Regions from separate parts of the Streptomyces sp. SS1-1 genome, predicted to be linked through region 4. Evidence: riboswitches for the same ligand, from Rfam matches in the RefSeq annotation. Region 4 holds a riboswitch; each other region holds the start of a gene.
The links. A riboswitch is a leader RNA that binds a small molecule or an ion and turns the genes downstream of it on or off. The one in region 4 is predicted to bind cyclic di-AMP.
Positions count from the first base shown of each region.

Region 1: it holds a riboswitch for cyclic di-AMP, as region 4 does, so the genes downstream of both, F8R89_RS36590 (C40 family peptidase) here and F8R89_RS05325 (C40 family peptidase) in region 4, are expected to answer to the same signal.
Region 2: it holds a riboswitch for cyclic di-AMP, as region 4 does, so the genes downstream of both, F8R89_RS30160 (LysM peptidoglycan-binding domain-containing M23 family metallopeptidase) here and F8R89_RS05325 (C40 family peptidase) in region 4, are expected to answer to the same signal.
Region 3: it holds a riboswitch for cyclic di-AMP, as region 4 does, so the genes downstream of both, F8R89_RS16900 (M23 family metallopeptidase) here and F8R89_RS05325 (C40 family peptidase) in region 4, are expected to answer to the same signal.

Region 1 covers NZ_WBXN01000004.1:815,040-818,590, forward strand. The annotation lists gene paaA (1,2-phenylacetyl-CoA epoxidase subunit PaaA) at 1-946, opposite strand, end outside; cyclic di-AMP (ydaO/yuaA leader) riboswitch at 1,215-1,385, shown strand; gene F8R89_RS36590 (C40 family peptidase) at 1,394-3,331, shown strand; gene tgmB (ATP-grasp ribosomal peptide maturase) at 3,435-3,551, opposite strand, start outside.
Region 2 covers NZ_WBXN01000004.1:6,323,505-6,327,055, reverse strand. The annotation lists gene F8R89_RS30165 (SGNH/GDSL hydrolase family protein) at 1-456, opposite strand, end outside; gene F8R89_RS30160 (LysM peptidoglycan-binding domain-containing M23 family metallopeptidase) at 746-1,654, opposite strand; cyclic di-AMP (ydaO/yuaA leader) riboswitch at 1,659-1,819, opposite strand; gene F8R89_RS30155 (tyrosine-protein phosphatase) at 2,318-3,115, shown strand; gene F8R89_RS30150 (DUF6126 family protein) at 3,131-3,253, opposite strand; gene F8R89_RS30145 (helix-turn-helix domain-containing protein) at 3,250-3,551, opposite strand, start outside.
Region 3 covers NZ_WBXN01000004.1:3,436,103-3,439,653, reverse strand. The annotation lists gene F8R89_RS16910 (dihydrofolate reductase family protein) at 1-1,074, shown strand, start outside; tRNA gene F8R89_RS16905 (tRNA-Met) at 1,162-1,235, shown strand; cyclic di-AMP (ydaO/yuaA leader) riboswitch at 1,549-1,706, shown strand; gene F8R89_RS16900 (M23 family metallopeptidase) at 1,718-2,734, shown strand; gene F8R89_RS16895 (aldo/keto reductase) at 2,882-3,551, shown strand, end outside.
Region 4 covers NZ_WBXN01000004.1:936,558-940,108, forward strand. The annotation lists gene F8R89_RS05320 (ABC transporter permease) at 1-454, shown strand, start outside; cyclic di-AMP (ydaO/yuaA leader) riboswitch at 1,988-2,198, shown strand; gene F8R89_RS05325 (C40 family peptidase) at 2,202-2,675, shown strand; gene F8R89_RS05330 (ATP-binding protein) at 2,847-3,305, opposite strand; gene F8R89_RS05335 (helix-turn-helix domain-containing protein) at 3,518-3,551, shown strand, end outside.

The DNA of each region.
Region 1 (3,551 bases), 120 kb from region 4:
CCTGCTTGGCCGCGTGGGCGGTGGCCGCCTCCCGCACCCAGGCGCCCTCTTCGTGGGCGCTCCTGCGTCGTTCCATCCGCTGTGCGTTGCACGGGCCGTCGCCCTTGATGACCCGCATCAGCTCGTCCCAGTCGGGCGTGCCGAAGTCGTGGTGGCCGCGCTCGGCGTTCCAGCGCAGCTCGGGGTCGGGCAGGGTGACGCCGAGCTTCTCGGCCTGCGGGACCGTCATGTCGACGAAGCGCTGGCGCAGCTCGTCGTTGCTGTGCCGTTTGATCTTCCAGGCCATCGAGCGGGCGGAGTTGGGCGAGGAGTCGTCGGGCGGGCCGAACATCATCAGGGAGGGCCACCACCAGCGGTTCACGGCGTCCTGGACCATCTCCCGCTGGGCCTCGGTGCCGCGCATCATCGTCATCAGCAGCTCGTAGCCCTGCCGCTGGTGGAACGACTCCTCCTTGCAGATCCGCACCATCGCGCGCGCGTACGGCCCGTAGGAGCTGCGGCACAGCGGCACCTGGTTGCAGATCGCGGCGCCGTCCACGAACCAGCCGATCACGCCGACGTCGGCGAAGGTCGTCGTGGGGTAGTTGAAGATCGAGGAGTACTTCTGGCGGCCCTCGATGAGCCGGTCGGTCAGGTCGGCGCGGTCGGCGCCCAGGGTCTCGGCGGCCGAGTACAGGTACAGGCCGTGACCGGCCTCGTCCTGCACCTTCGCGAAGAGGATCGCCTTGCGGCGCAGCGAGGGCGCCTTGGTGATCCACTCCCCCTCCGGCTGCATGCCGATGATCTCGGAGTGGGCGTGCTGCGCGATCTGCCGGATCAGCGTGCTGCGGTAGCCGTCCGGCATCCAGTCCCGCGGCTCGATGCGCTGGTCGCGCGCGATCGTCGCGTCGAAGTGCTCCTCAAGCGGCCCTTGTGGGGGCGCCTCGGTGGAGTGTGAGGTCGTCATCGCTCCCGCTTCCCAACCGACCATTCGTTCGGTACCAGTGTGACGTGTTTCGGCGAGCGGAGCAAGAGCTTTGCGGGGCACCCGGACGGCTACCGTCCGTGTTCACGCGAGCGCGTGGCGCCGCAGCGCGGCCCCGCCGCCATTCCCAGCGTCGAAGGTCACAAAAACGTATCGGACATTTCACACGTCAATCTTCACTGCAGGCACACAAGTTGGCTAAGTTACTGGCTCAGGACGCGCGTTGAACTCCGGCGAACCCCGCCGGGACGAGCGCCCTCCGCCGAGTCGGCGTGCCCTGCGGGGCCGCGGAGCCGGGGACCCAACCGAACCATGGGGTGAATCGACCCGAGGCCGTGACGGGCCGGGTCGTAGGGCACACCTTCCGACGCGAACGCCCGAACCCGTCAGCTAACTCGGTAGGCGGAGTACGGAAGGAGCACGTCGCCCATGGCGCCGGAACGCACCGGTATGCGCAACTCCGCGCTCGCCTCGGCAGCAGCCCTCACCTCGGTGGCCCTGCTCGGCCAGTCGGCAGGTGCCGCCCAGGCGGACGAGGGACCGAGCCGCGAGGAGGTCAGCCGGCGGGTCAGCTCGCTCTACGACCGGGCCGAGACCGACACCGGGACCTTCAACGCCACCCGCGCCTCGTCGACGGGACCGCGCAACCGCGTGGGCGCCCCGGCGGCCTCGGGGCGCGACGGTGACGGCGGCCGGGGCTCGGCCGCGCTCGACGAGGTCGCCCGGCAGTGGTTCGACGTCGCCCGCTCCAAGCTGGGCCCGACGGTTCCGGCCGTACTGCCGAAGGACCGGGCGCCGGAGCGGTCCGCCCCGGCGCGGTCCGCACGCCCGTCGGGCGGCGACGGCGCGCGGGAGATATCCGGGCGCGCCGCCCCCCTGGAGCTGACCGCCGGATCGGGCGCGCCGGTCGCCGAGTTGCCGGCCGGTACGGCCCGTCCCGCGGCCCTGGGTGAGCTGACCGCGGGTCCTGTGGCGGCGCTGCCCGCGTCGGGTACGCCTGCCCTCGGGTCCGGCGGCGCCCTCGCCCTGCCGGCGCCGACGCCGACGCCGACGCAGGCCACCGCGCGGCCGGAGGTGGACCAGCGGTCCACGCTGCGCGCGAGCAAGGAGCGCAGCCAGCGCAAACTGGCGCAGGCGCGTGAGCTGCTGACCGCACGCGCCGGCCGCACCACCCCGGCGCTGGAGGCCCCCTCGGCCACCCCGGCGCCGTTCCCGCCCGCGGCGCAGAGCCGGTGGGACGCCCTGGAGGCGCAGAGCCCCGCCGACATGACGACGGTCCCTCCGGGGACGACGGCTCCGGCGGACGCCGCGCTGGGGCTGGGTGCGGAGTTGAGTGCCCCTCAGGGGTTCGCTGGCGCGGAGGCCGGGTTCGCCGGGGCGGACGCCGGGTTCGCGGGGGCGGGCGCCAGGTTCGCCGGGGGCGGCCAGACGGGGGGCTTTCCGGTGGTCGGGCAGACGGGGAGCTTTCCCACGGTGGAACAGACGGGGAGTTACCCCGCCGTGGCACAGACCGGCAGCTTCCCTGCCGTCGCTCAGACCGGCAGCTTCCCCGGCGTCAGCCAGACCGGCAGCTTCCCGATGGTCGACCAGACCGGTGGCTTCCCGACCGTCACCCAGACCGGGAGCTTCCCGGCGGCGGCCCCGCAGGCCGGGGGCTTGCCTTCGGCACCGCAGACGGGGGGCTACCCCGCAGCGGCCTCGCAGACCGGGGGCTACCCCGCGGCGGCGGCCCAGACCGGGGCCTATCCCGCCGTCGACCAGACGGGAAGCGTCCCGGCCGTTGCGCAGGCGGCCAGTTACCCTACGGCCGCTCAGACCGGCAGCTTCCCGGCCGTCGATCAGACCGGCGGCATCCCCATGGTCGACCAGACCGGCGGCTTCCCGGCCGTCACCCAGACCGGGAGCTTCCCGGCGGCGAGCCCGACGGGGACCGGCAGCTTCCCGGCGGCCCCGCAGACCGGCAGCTACCCCGCCGCCGCCCCGGCCCCTGCCGCCCCCGTCACCGCGCCGCAGGACAGTCGGGCGCTGAGGGCGCTGGAGTTCGCCCGGGCGCAGATCGGCAAGCCCTGTGTCTGGGGTACGACCGGTCCGACCACCTTCGACGGCCCCGGACTCACCCAGGCCGCCTGGAAGGCCGCCGGTATCGCCCTCCCCCGTACCGCCCAGGAGCAGGCCACCGCGGGGCAGGGCGTCGCCCTGACCCACCTGGAGCCCGGAGACCTGGTGCTGTACCACGCGGGCCACGTCGGCATCTACTCCGGGAACGGCATGATGATCCATGCCCCGGGCCCCGGCACCGTCGTCCGCGAGGAGTCCGTCCAGTACGCCGGAGAGGCCGCGATCCACAGCGCGATCCGGCCCGCCTGAGTCGGCGTCACTCCGGCGCCGTACGACGACCGCCCCGCCTCCACCGGGTGGGGCGGAGCGGGGCGGATCCGTCGGGGGACGCCTGCGGCGGTCGTGGAGGAGGTCAGTGGCGGCCTTCCGGGCCGCGCCGCTCGGACCGGCGCCGCAGGGCCAGCCAGTCGGCGACCGCGGCCGCGATCGGCTGCCCGGTCTCCAGCTCGACGAAGCCGAACTGGCCTCC
Region 2 (3,551 bases), 5.4 Mb from region 4:
CACCGGGCAGCCGTAGCGGTCGGCGATGGCGCGGACGTGCCCGTTGTACGTGGCGATCTTGCCGCGCAGGTGCTTCAGCACGGGCACGCCCCGGGTGTCGAAGCCGGTCGTCACCATGACCGTGCCCGCCGCCGAGGCGAGCCGGGCGACGGCCCGTTCGAACCGTTCGGCCACTTCGTCGGGGTCGGTGCCGGGCCGCAGGATGTCGTTGCCGCCCGCGCAGAACGACACCAGGTCCGGGGCGAGTTCCACGGCCTTGGGGACCTGTTCCGCCACGATCTGGTCGAGCAGTCTGCCGCGCACGGCGAGGTTCGTGTACCGGAAGTCGCCCTCGGGACGCCGGTCGGCCAGAAGGACCGCGAACCGGTCGGCCCAGCCGACGAACGCCCCGTCGGGGCCGGGGTCGCCGACGCCCTCGGTGAAGCTGTCCCCCACCGCGACGTACGACCCGATCACTCTTCTGCTGTCACTCTTCGAATCGTCTGTCACGTCGGGACATGATTCACCTTCCGATGTGACCTACGCGACCGTAGGAAAGGGTTGACGAGCGGTGAGATAAGCCACTGCCAAAGCCTTCACCAAACCCGGAATACCGGTCCACGCGGGGATGTTGAGAGCCGAAACGCCACGCGTGGGTGTGCACGACAGACCGAAGGCCGGACCCGGGGATCGGGGTCCGGCCTTCGGCTGCGTGTCAGGCAGGTGGTGCGCGTGCGTGTCAGGGAGGCGCGCCGTGGGGCGGGGGTCAGCCGATGGCGACGCCCTTGGAGCGGAGGTAGGCCACCGGGTCCACGTCGGAGCCGTAGTTCGGCGTGGTGCGGATCTCGAAGTGCAGGTGCGGGCCGGTCACGTTGCCGGTCGCGCCGGAGAGGCCGATCTGCTGGCCCGCGGTCACCGTCTGGCCGCTGGAGACGGACAGCGAGGACAGGTGGGCGTACTGGGCGTAGTAGCCGTCGGCGAGCCGGATGACGACCTGGTTGCCGTAGGCGCCGCCCCAGCCGGCGGAGACGACGGTGCCGGCGCCGACCGCCTTCAGGGGGGTGCCGGTGGCGGCGGAGAAGTCCACGCCGGTGTGGTAGCCGCTGGACCACATGCTGCCCGCCACCTTGTACGAGGTGCCGACGGCGGCGGTGGACACCGGGGCGCTGAAGCCGTTGACGGTGCTCGTCTCACCGGCGCTCTGGGCGGCCGTCGCGGCCTTCTTCGGCGCGGCGGGCTTCGCGGACGGCTTGGACGGCGCGGTGGACGGGGCCGACGCCTTGGGGGCGGCGGTCGCGGCCTTCTTGCCGATCGAGAGCTTCAGGCCCGGGTGGATGAGCGACGGGTCGGAGCCGACGGCCTCGCGGTTGTCGGCGTACAGCTTCTTCCAGCCGCCGCGGACGTCCTGCTCGTCGGCGATCTTCGACAGGTAGTCGCCGCGCTTCACCTCGTAGGTGCGCGTCTTCTGCGCGGAGGTCTTCTGCGCCGGGGCCTTCTCGGCGGCGGCCGGGACGGACTGGACCGCCTTCTGCGGGGCGGACTGGCCGGTCGCGGCGTGGGCGCCGGTGGCCCCGATCAGCGGGAGCGCGAGAGCGGCGCCACCGGTTCCGGCGACGGCGATCGTGCGGGTGAGGCGCAGGGACTTGGGACGGCGATGCTTACCCTTCGCGGGCATGGCGAATTCCTCTCCGGCGCCTGCGAGGTGAGCTGTCGGGTGCGGGCTGGAGATGCCCGGCCGCGTCGGGACGCGACTTGACCCCGAGCCTGTTCCGGGACCGGAACAGGCGACGTACCTGTGGGTCCCCCGCTCCTGCCGTGTACGGGTGGGTGTGCGCGGATTCCGGTCGGCGGCAGGATTAGGCGTCCGTCCGGATTGGTGGCGAACGTAAGCGAGAAAGACGCATGGGAACAAGTGAGGGGTTCCGTCCGAATACGTTCGGCTTGATCCTTTACGGGATCCACCGGTCACCCTGCGTGCATTTCGAGAGGGCCGCCACCCTCGAATTCCCTTGCGAGAAAGGCCGATTACGTGAGCATGACGGGCGACGCACCGTCACCGATATGACGCTCCTCACGTGACCCTGCTCCAGCTTTCCCTATTCCGGAGCGAGTTGGAATGAAGGCATCAATTCGGACAGAAAGCCTGAATGCGACGGCGGCGGATATCCAGACCGATCATTACCGACATAAGGCCACTTCGCCCGTTTCAGACCATTACTCCCTTGCTGCGGCCTGTGGACAACTGCTTGGCGCACACAGCCATGTCGTATCGTCGGAGGCGCACCTCGCCGGCCTCACCGCCGAGCCGCGCCGGCGGGGACGACCGGGAGGAGCCCCCGTGACGCAGCAGATCCCGTCGACCGAGCCCGAGCTGGCCGGTGTGCGCAACTTCCGCGACGTGGGCGGCCTGCCCACCGTGGACGGACGACGGGTGCGGCACGGCGTGCTGTTCCGCAGCGGCCACCTCGCCCACGCCACCGCCGAGGACGCGGCCTTCCTCGACTCGCTGGGGCTGCACACGATCTTCGACTTCCGCAACGCGGCGGACCAGAAGCTGGAGGGTCCGGACGTCGAGCTGCCGGGCGTCCGCAATGTGAACCTGCCGCTGTCCGACCCGGCGGACGGCGCGGAGTTCTGGAAGATGGTCCGCGACGGCGATCTCGACCAGCTGCGGGAGATCCTGGCGGACGGCAAGGGCGCGGCCCGGATGATCGCCTCCTACCGCTCCATCGTCACGGAGCGCACCGGCGAGCACTCGCAGGTGCTGCGCTCCCTGGTGGAGGACAGCGTCCCGGCGCTGATGCACTGCGCGGCCGGCAAGGACCGCGCGGGCCTGTCGATCGCGGTGACGCTGCTCGCGGTCGGCGTCGAGCGGGAGGCGATCGTCGCCGACTATCTGAAGTCCAACGAGAAGCACCGCCGCTACAAGGTGCGGCGCGGCAGCGACGCGCCCTCGGCCTACTCGCCGGAGGTCATGGAGCTGCTGAGCCCTCTCTTCGACGCGCGCGCGGAGTATCTGCAGGCCGCCTTCGACACGATCGACGCGACCTGGGGCGACGTCGACACCTACCTGGAGCAGGGCCTGCGGCTCACCCCCGAGGCGCGGGAGCGTCTGCGGGGGCGGCTGCTCGACTGAGAACGAGGGGTACGCCTACTTTCCGCCGCCCGCCTCGAAGAGGAAGTAGATGAAGGCGGCGAAGACGTGCCCCACCGCGATGTAGATGATGAGGCGCACCCACAGGGCGCGGGGGAACTTCTCCTCCATGTCGGTCATGGCGTCACTCCAGGGGTGGGGCCCAGGCACAGGGTGGCCGTGGGGCTCTGCAACAGGGTGTGGACGAACAGGAGCTCGACGCCGCCGTCGTCCTCGGCGGCGAGCCGGTGCGGGGTCAGCGAGTCGAAGTGCGCGCTGTCCCCGGGGGCGAGCCGGTGCGTGGTGTCCCCGAGGCGCAGCCGCAGCCGCCCCTTGAGGACATGGAGCCACTCCTCGCCGGGGTGCACGCGCACGATGTCGCCCTGCGAGCCGTACGGCACATGGACGCGGAGGGCCTGCATCGCGCGGCCGGACACCC
Region 3 (3,551 bases), 2.5 Mb from region 4:
GACACCGGCCCCGACCGGCTGCTGCTGTCCGGCCCGGCCGACTTCGACCGGGTCGACGAGGTGCGGGCCTCCGTGGACGCCATCCTCGTCGGCGCCGGCACCATCCGGGCGGACAACCCCCGGCTGCTTGTGAACTCGGCCGAGCGCCGGGCCGCCCGCACCGCCCAGGGCAGGCCCGCGTACCCGCTGAAGGTCACCGTCAGCGCGTCCGGCGAGCTGGACCCGGCGGCGAACTTCTGGCACACCGGCGGCGAGAAGGTCGTCTACACGACGGAGAAGGGCGCCCGGCGGCTGCGGGAGGACCCCGTCGCCGCCGACGTCGTCGCCCTCGGCGACGACCTGGACTGGCGGGCCCTGCTGACCCACCTGCGCGAGGCGCGCGGTGTCGAGCGGCTGATGGTCGAGGGCGGCGGCACCGTCCACACGCAGCTGCTGCGCCAGGGGCTCGCCGACGAGCTGCAGCTCGTGCTCGCCCCGCTGTTCGTGGGCGACCCCCGGGCGCCCCGGCTCTTCGGGCCCGGCGGATACCAGGAGGGCCGGCTGCGGCTGGTGGAGACCCGGCGCATCGAGGACGTGGTGCTCATGCGCTACGAGCCGACCGCCCCCGGCACCGGTGTCCTCCCCGCCGCCGCCGACCGGCACTGGCTTGCCCTCGCCTGCGACCTGGCCGCCGAGTGCCCGCCCTCGCCCACCGCGTTCAGCGTCGGCGCGGTCGTGGTCGCCGCGGACGGCACCGAGCTGGCGCGGGGCCACTCCCGGGAGGCCGGCGACCCCGTCGTGCACGCCGAGGAGGCGGCCCTCGCCAAGATCGCGCCCGGCGACCCGAGGCTGGCCGGCGCCACCGTCTACAGCAGCCTGGAGCCCTGCACCCACCGCGCCTCGCGGCCCACGCCCTGCGCCCGGCTGATCCTGGCGGCCGGGGTGCGCCGGGTGGTCACGGCCTGGCGCGAGCCGGACACCTTCGTCACGGACGCCGACGGCAGCGGGATGCTCGCCGCCGCGGGCGTGGACGTCCTGGTGCTGCCCGAGTACGCGGCCCGGGCGGCGGCCCCCAACGCCCACCTGGCGCCCTGACGCCCGCCCGGCGAGGCCCCCGCGGCCGGGGCCTGCGGAAAGGCGTGTGCGGCGGGCCCCCGCGATGGCGTACTATGGACACATCGCCGCGGGGTGGAGCAGCTCGGTAGCTCGCTGGGCTCATAACCCAGAGGTCGCAGGTTCAAATCCTGTCCCCGCTACTGAAGGCTCAGGGCCGGAACTCATCAGTTCCGGCCCTGAGTGTTTTCCGGCCGTCCCCCAGGTTCGCGGGGCGTCTCCGCCGTTCTCACGGAACGTGATCGCGCGAACCCCCTCCGCATAACAACTGACACACCGTCATCAGTCATGGGGGTGTGGCGGGGAAGTCAACTCGCCCGATTTGGACCGCTCATGGCCCGTAAGTCCCGGCGGAATTCGTTAATGATCAAGAGGAACGGCTTGGAATCCGTACCCCGCGTCTATTAACGTTCGATAACGCAGCGCGGTCGTCCCAGCCGTCACAAGAGGCGGCTCCGTGCGCACGCGCCGAATCCTGCGAAGGAACCGGGGAACCACCACCTTGGGGTGAATCGCGCGGATACCACCGTGGCAACACGGCACGTATACGCGCGTAGGAGACCTTCCTGCTCCGAACCCGTCAGCTAACCCGGTAGGCGAGAAGGAAGGAAAGGAGTACGCCCACGTGGCGTCGAACCGTCCTGCCCCGCATGCCTCGTTCGTACCCGGTCAGCGCACCGCCGACACCTTCGGCTACGACCGCACCGACGAGGGCCCCTTCGAGGAGTGGAACCCCACCGCGGACTCCCTCCGTCCCGTCCGCGGCAGGCACCGCGTCTCCAAGCAGCGCGGCGGGGGACTCGCCCGCAGCTCCACGGTTCTCGGCGTCGGCGTCATAGCGGCCGTCGGCGCGGGCGGCATGGCCACCGCGCAGAGCGGCAAGCCGCCGGTCGCCATCACCCTGCCCGACCTGCCCCTGATCTCCGGCGACGACTCCGCCGCGGACGACACCGCCACCGCCCTCAGCACCATGGGCGAGACCGGCCAGGAGACCGCGCAGAGCGGCTCCGACGCCGGTGAGGCACTGCGCAGCCGGATCATCGCCCAGGCCGAGTTCCAGCAGGACCAGGTCGACAGCAAGGCCGCCGCGGCCGCCGTCGCCGCCGCCGAGAAGGAGGTCGCCGAGGCGGCCGCCAAGGCGGAGAAGGAAGCGAAGGAGAAGGCCGCCGAGGCGAAGGCCGCCGCCGAGGAGGAGGCCCGCAAGAAGGCCGAGGCCGAGCGTCTCGCCGAGCTGGCCAAGCAGTACACGCTGCCGACCTCCTCGTACACCCTGACCTCCACCTTCGGTGAGGCCGGCGCCTACTGGTCGTCGGGGCACCACACGGGCCTCGACTTCGCCGCGCCGACCGGCACCCTGATCAAGGCCGTCCACTCCGGCACGATCACCTTCGCCGGCTGGGACGGCTCCTACGGCTACAAGACCGAGCTGACCCTGGACGACGGCACCGAGATCTGGTTCGCCCACCAGTCCTCGATCAGCGTCAGCGTCGGCCAGAAGGTCAACACCGGTGACGTCATCGGCCGCGTCGGCGCCACGGGCAACGTGACCGGCGCCCACCTGCACCTCGAGGTGCACCCCGACGGCAGCGCGAGCGGCATCGACCCGCTGGCCTGGCTGCGCGGCAAGGGCCTCACCCCCTGAGCACGCTCCCCACCTGATCCCCGGCGGTCCTGACGACGACCCCCCGACGTCAGGGCTGCCGGTCTTCGGTGCGCCCGCCCGCCCCTTCACAGGGAATTCATCCCCGGAGCGGAATCGGCGCCACCGCCGGGGTCGTTGATCCCTGGTATGACTGCACTGCGCAAACTCGGCTCCTCCGACCTCGAGGTCTCCCCGCTCTGCCTCGGTGGCAACGTCTTCGGGTGGACCGCCGACGAGGCCCACTCCTTCGCCGTCCTCGACGCCTACACCGAGGCCGGCGGCAACTTCCTCGACACGGCCGACTCCTACTCGGCGTGGGTCGAGGGCAACGTGGGCGGTGAGTCCGAGACCGTCATCGGCAACTGGCTCAAGGCGCGCGGCAACCGGGACGACGTCGTGATCGCCACCAAGGTCAGCCAGCACCCCGACTTCCAGGGCCTGAACGCGGCGACCATCAAGGCCGCCGCCGACGCCTCGCTGCGCCGCCTCGGCACCGACCGCATCGACCTCTACTACACGCACTTCGACAAGCCCGAGGTGCCGGTCGAGGAGATCGTCGGCGCCCTGGACGAACTGGTGAAGGCCGGCAAGGTCCGGCACATCGCCGCGTCCAACATCACCGCCGAGCGGCTGGCGGCCTCCCTCGCCTTCTCCGACCGCGAGGGCCTGGCCCGGTACGTGGCGCTCCAGCCCCACTACAACCTGGTCTCCCGCGACACCTACGAGGGCGCCCTCCAGGACCTCGCCGAGCGGGAGAACCTCGCCGCGGTGCCGTACTACGCGCTCGCGGCCGGGTTCCTCACCGGCAAGTACCGTC
Region 4 (3,551 bases):
GGCCCTGACCGGCCTGATCGCCGCCGCGCTGGCGCACAGCTGGCTGGGTGTCATCACCGGCGACTGGTGGGCGGAGGCCGGGGTGTTCGCGCTGATGAGCCTGGCGGTGAGCGCCGCCGTCGCCGGGCTGGCCGCCCTGATCGGACCGGCCGGCGTCGGGCTCATGGCCGCGACCGTCATGCTGATCGGCAACCCGTTCTCGGGGGCGGCGTCGGCCCCGCGGATGCTGCCGGAGCCGGTCGGCACGATCGGCCAGTGGCTGCCGCCGGGCGCGGGCACGACCCTGCTGCGCTCGGTGTCCTTCTTCGACGGCGCCGCGGCGGTGGGCCCCGCCCTCACCCTGACCTGGTGGGCCGCCCTGGGCCTCGGCGCGGTCCTCCTGGGCGCCCACCTGAGGACGAACACACCCGCCCCGAAGCCGACGCAGACCCGCCACCCCGCCCCCGTCGGGTAACCCCACCCGACAGCACCACCGAACCGGCCGTGCGTCCCCGCTGTAGCGGACGGGGACGCATGGCCTCGGTGCGTTCGGGCTCCGGGCTCGGTGCGTTCGGGCTCGGTGCGTTCGGGCTCCGGGCTCCGGGCTCCGGGCTCCGGGCTCCGGGCTCCGGGCTCCGGGCTCCGGGCTCCGGGCTCCGGGCTCCGGGCTCCGACTGGGAAGTGCCGCCACCCGAGTTGCCTACACCCCCGACTGACGCGCGTTCGCGCACCCGAAGGCGGCGGCGCCTCGCCGACCCCCCATCGGGTAGCCCCGTCCGACAAGACCACCGAACCGGCCGTACACCCCCGCCGCAGCGGACGGGGACGCACGGCCGCCGCGTCGCCCGGACTCCCGTCGGGAACGCACGGTCCGCCGACCGAGTCGCCCCCTGCTTCCCCCCGCTGACACGTGTTGGCACACCCGAAGGCGCACAGGCCCGCCCGGCCCGCCCCGGTCGGCCGAACCACCTGACCGGCCCTGCACCCCCGCTGTATCGGACGGGGACGCACGGCCTGCCGACCGAGTTGCCTCCCACTCTGCCTGCTGACGCGCGTTCACCCGCCCCATGGCGCACACACCCGACACCGAGACGCCGCCGGCCCTCCGGCCCGCCCCGGCCGGGTAACCCGGTTCGACGGAACCACCGAACAGGCCGTACGTCCCCGCCGCAGCGCGCCCGGACCCCCTTCGGGAACACACGGCCCACCAACCGAGTCGCCCCCTGCTCCCCGGCTGACACTCGTTCGCCCGCCCGAAAGCGGAACAGGCCCGCCCCGGCCGCCCCGGTCGGGACACGGACGGTGTCACCACCCGAGCTGTCCCCCACTCCCCCGCCGACGCGCGCGCTGACCAACCGTTACCTAGGCCGGGCGTCCGTCGGCACGGCGCCCGATCTGCGGGACGTGCCGTCGCTGACGCGCCGTCGGGGCCGGTCGGCGCCGCCCACCCACCTGTGCGTGCGCGGCGAGGGCCTGGCGGCGGGCGCAGCGGTCACCCTGCTGGGGGTGCGCAGCCGGGGCTCCGGTCTGCGGGGCGCTCGCGCCGGCGCTGACGCGTCGTCGGAGCGGGCGGTGCGGCACGCCCGCACGCGCGGTGTGCGCCGCACGTCCCGTACACGGTCGCGCCGCCACGGCTCGCGTCAGGGCGTCGTCGCGCTCCGACAGTTGACGGCGTCCCAGCCGCGTCGCGGGCGCGCGGACCGCCGCCGTGACGTCCGGCGCCGCGCCGAAACGGACCGAATGGCGTACCCCCCATCGGCGTATTCCGCACTCCGTCCACGCGCTCGTACGGCTTGCGTCACGGGCCGGACGCGCGGGCCCGTTCGAGCCTTCCGCCGCTGGTCCGGGGCTCGTCGGGCATCTGGCCACTTCCTCGAACGCAGTAGCGTCCACCCGAACGGGTGAGTGGTGAGTAACACCACAAATCCCCGGTTCCGTTGGGATTTTCGTTCTTCCGTGCGCCAAGATCCCTGACTGACGACAAGACCCCGCCGCAGCGGCGGGGCGATCCGGGCGGACGCCGAGTCCTGCCGCCGCGCGGATGACCGGTCGACAGGAGTGGATCGGCAGGAGTGGAGGACCCGAGCAAGACGGGTCGCCGGTACGGATGTTCGTTCGAACCGAGCAACCCTTGGGGTGAAGCCGCGACACCGCGGCCGGGCAACTTCGCCAGCCCGAATCCGACAGGTCATCCTTCACAGGCGGCTGACGAAGGGTTGCGCATGACTGCGCTCAATCGTGTCCCGTCGCTCATGGCCAGGGCCGGTACGGCCTCGGCCCTCACTCTCGCCGCGGTGGGCGGCTCGATCGTGACGCCCGGTCTCGCCTCGGAGGCGGAGGCCGCCACGCCGGCGACGAAGGCACTTCAGATCGCGGCCTCGAAGAAGGGGTCGCCGTACGCGTGGGGCGCCACCGGCCCGAACCGGTTCGACTGCTCCGGGCTGACGCTGTACTCGTTCAAGAAGGCCGGCAAGAAGCTGCCCCGCACGGCGGCCCAGCAGTACAACAAGACCCGCCACATCTCCGCCTCCAGCCGCAAGGCCGGTGACCTGGTGTTCTTCCACTCGGGGTCGTACGTCTACCACGTGGGCATCTACGCCGGTAAGGGCAGGATCTGGCACTCCCCCAAGAGCGGTGACGTGGTCCGGCTGCAGAAGATCTGGACCAGGAGCGTCTGGTACGGCCGGGTCAAGTGACCCCCCTGGGGGCGCGCAGGGCGCCCCCACCCCCGCCGGCGCCCTCCCGGAGCGCGGAAGGCTCCCGGCACGGGCCGGGCCCTCCGGCGCCTCCGGGGCCTCCCGGGGCCGACGGGGGCGGAGCGCGCCGCGCGGCGCCCGGTGCGGCACCACGCGGCGCTTGTGCGGTTCCTACGGCTCCTGCGGCGTCGCGACCGCGACCGGCGAGGCCGGTACGGTCCACGGCAGCTCGATGGAGACCGTCTTGCCGCCCTCCCGGGTCGGCCACACCCGCAGCCGGCCGCCGCACTCGGCGGTCAGCCAGCGAATGATCACCATGCCCCGGCCGTTGTCCTGCTGGACGGCGGCCGGCAGCCGTTTGGGGAACCGCGGATGACTGTCGGTCACCCCGATGCGCAGGTGTTCGTCCCGGTCGAGTTCGAGGTCCACCGTGAAGGTGGGCGACTGCCCGAGGGTGTGCTGGACGGCGTTCGTGGCGAGTTCGGAGACGATGAGCCGGATGGTGTCCGCCGCGTCCGTGTCCGATGGCAGCCCCCACTCGGCGAGCGTGGTGATGACGTAGGTCCGTGCCGTGGAGACCGAGGCGGGATCGCTCGGCAGAGTGACGGATGCTTCCAGATGGTCTGCCATGGCGACGTCGTCCCTTTCCGACGGGACCGCAGTCCGACACGGAGCGGAAGGTTCGAGTACGGTCCCGGACTGTGCTTCGCCGCCAGACTGCCATCACCGCGACGGTCGCGGGTGGCGATCCACCAAGATATGCATATATCTGTCGCTCGAAGCGGTGAACTCTGCGACGGCAGACCGTATTTGGGCGGCCCGGTCGGAGTAAGGAGGTGCCCATGCAGCACGGCCCGGCGGTCCGCCGCCGGAAAC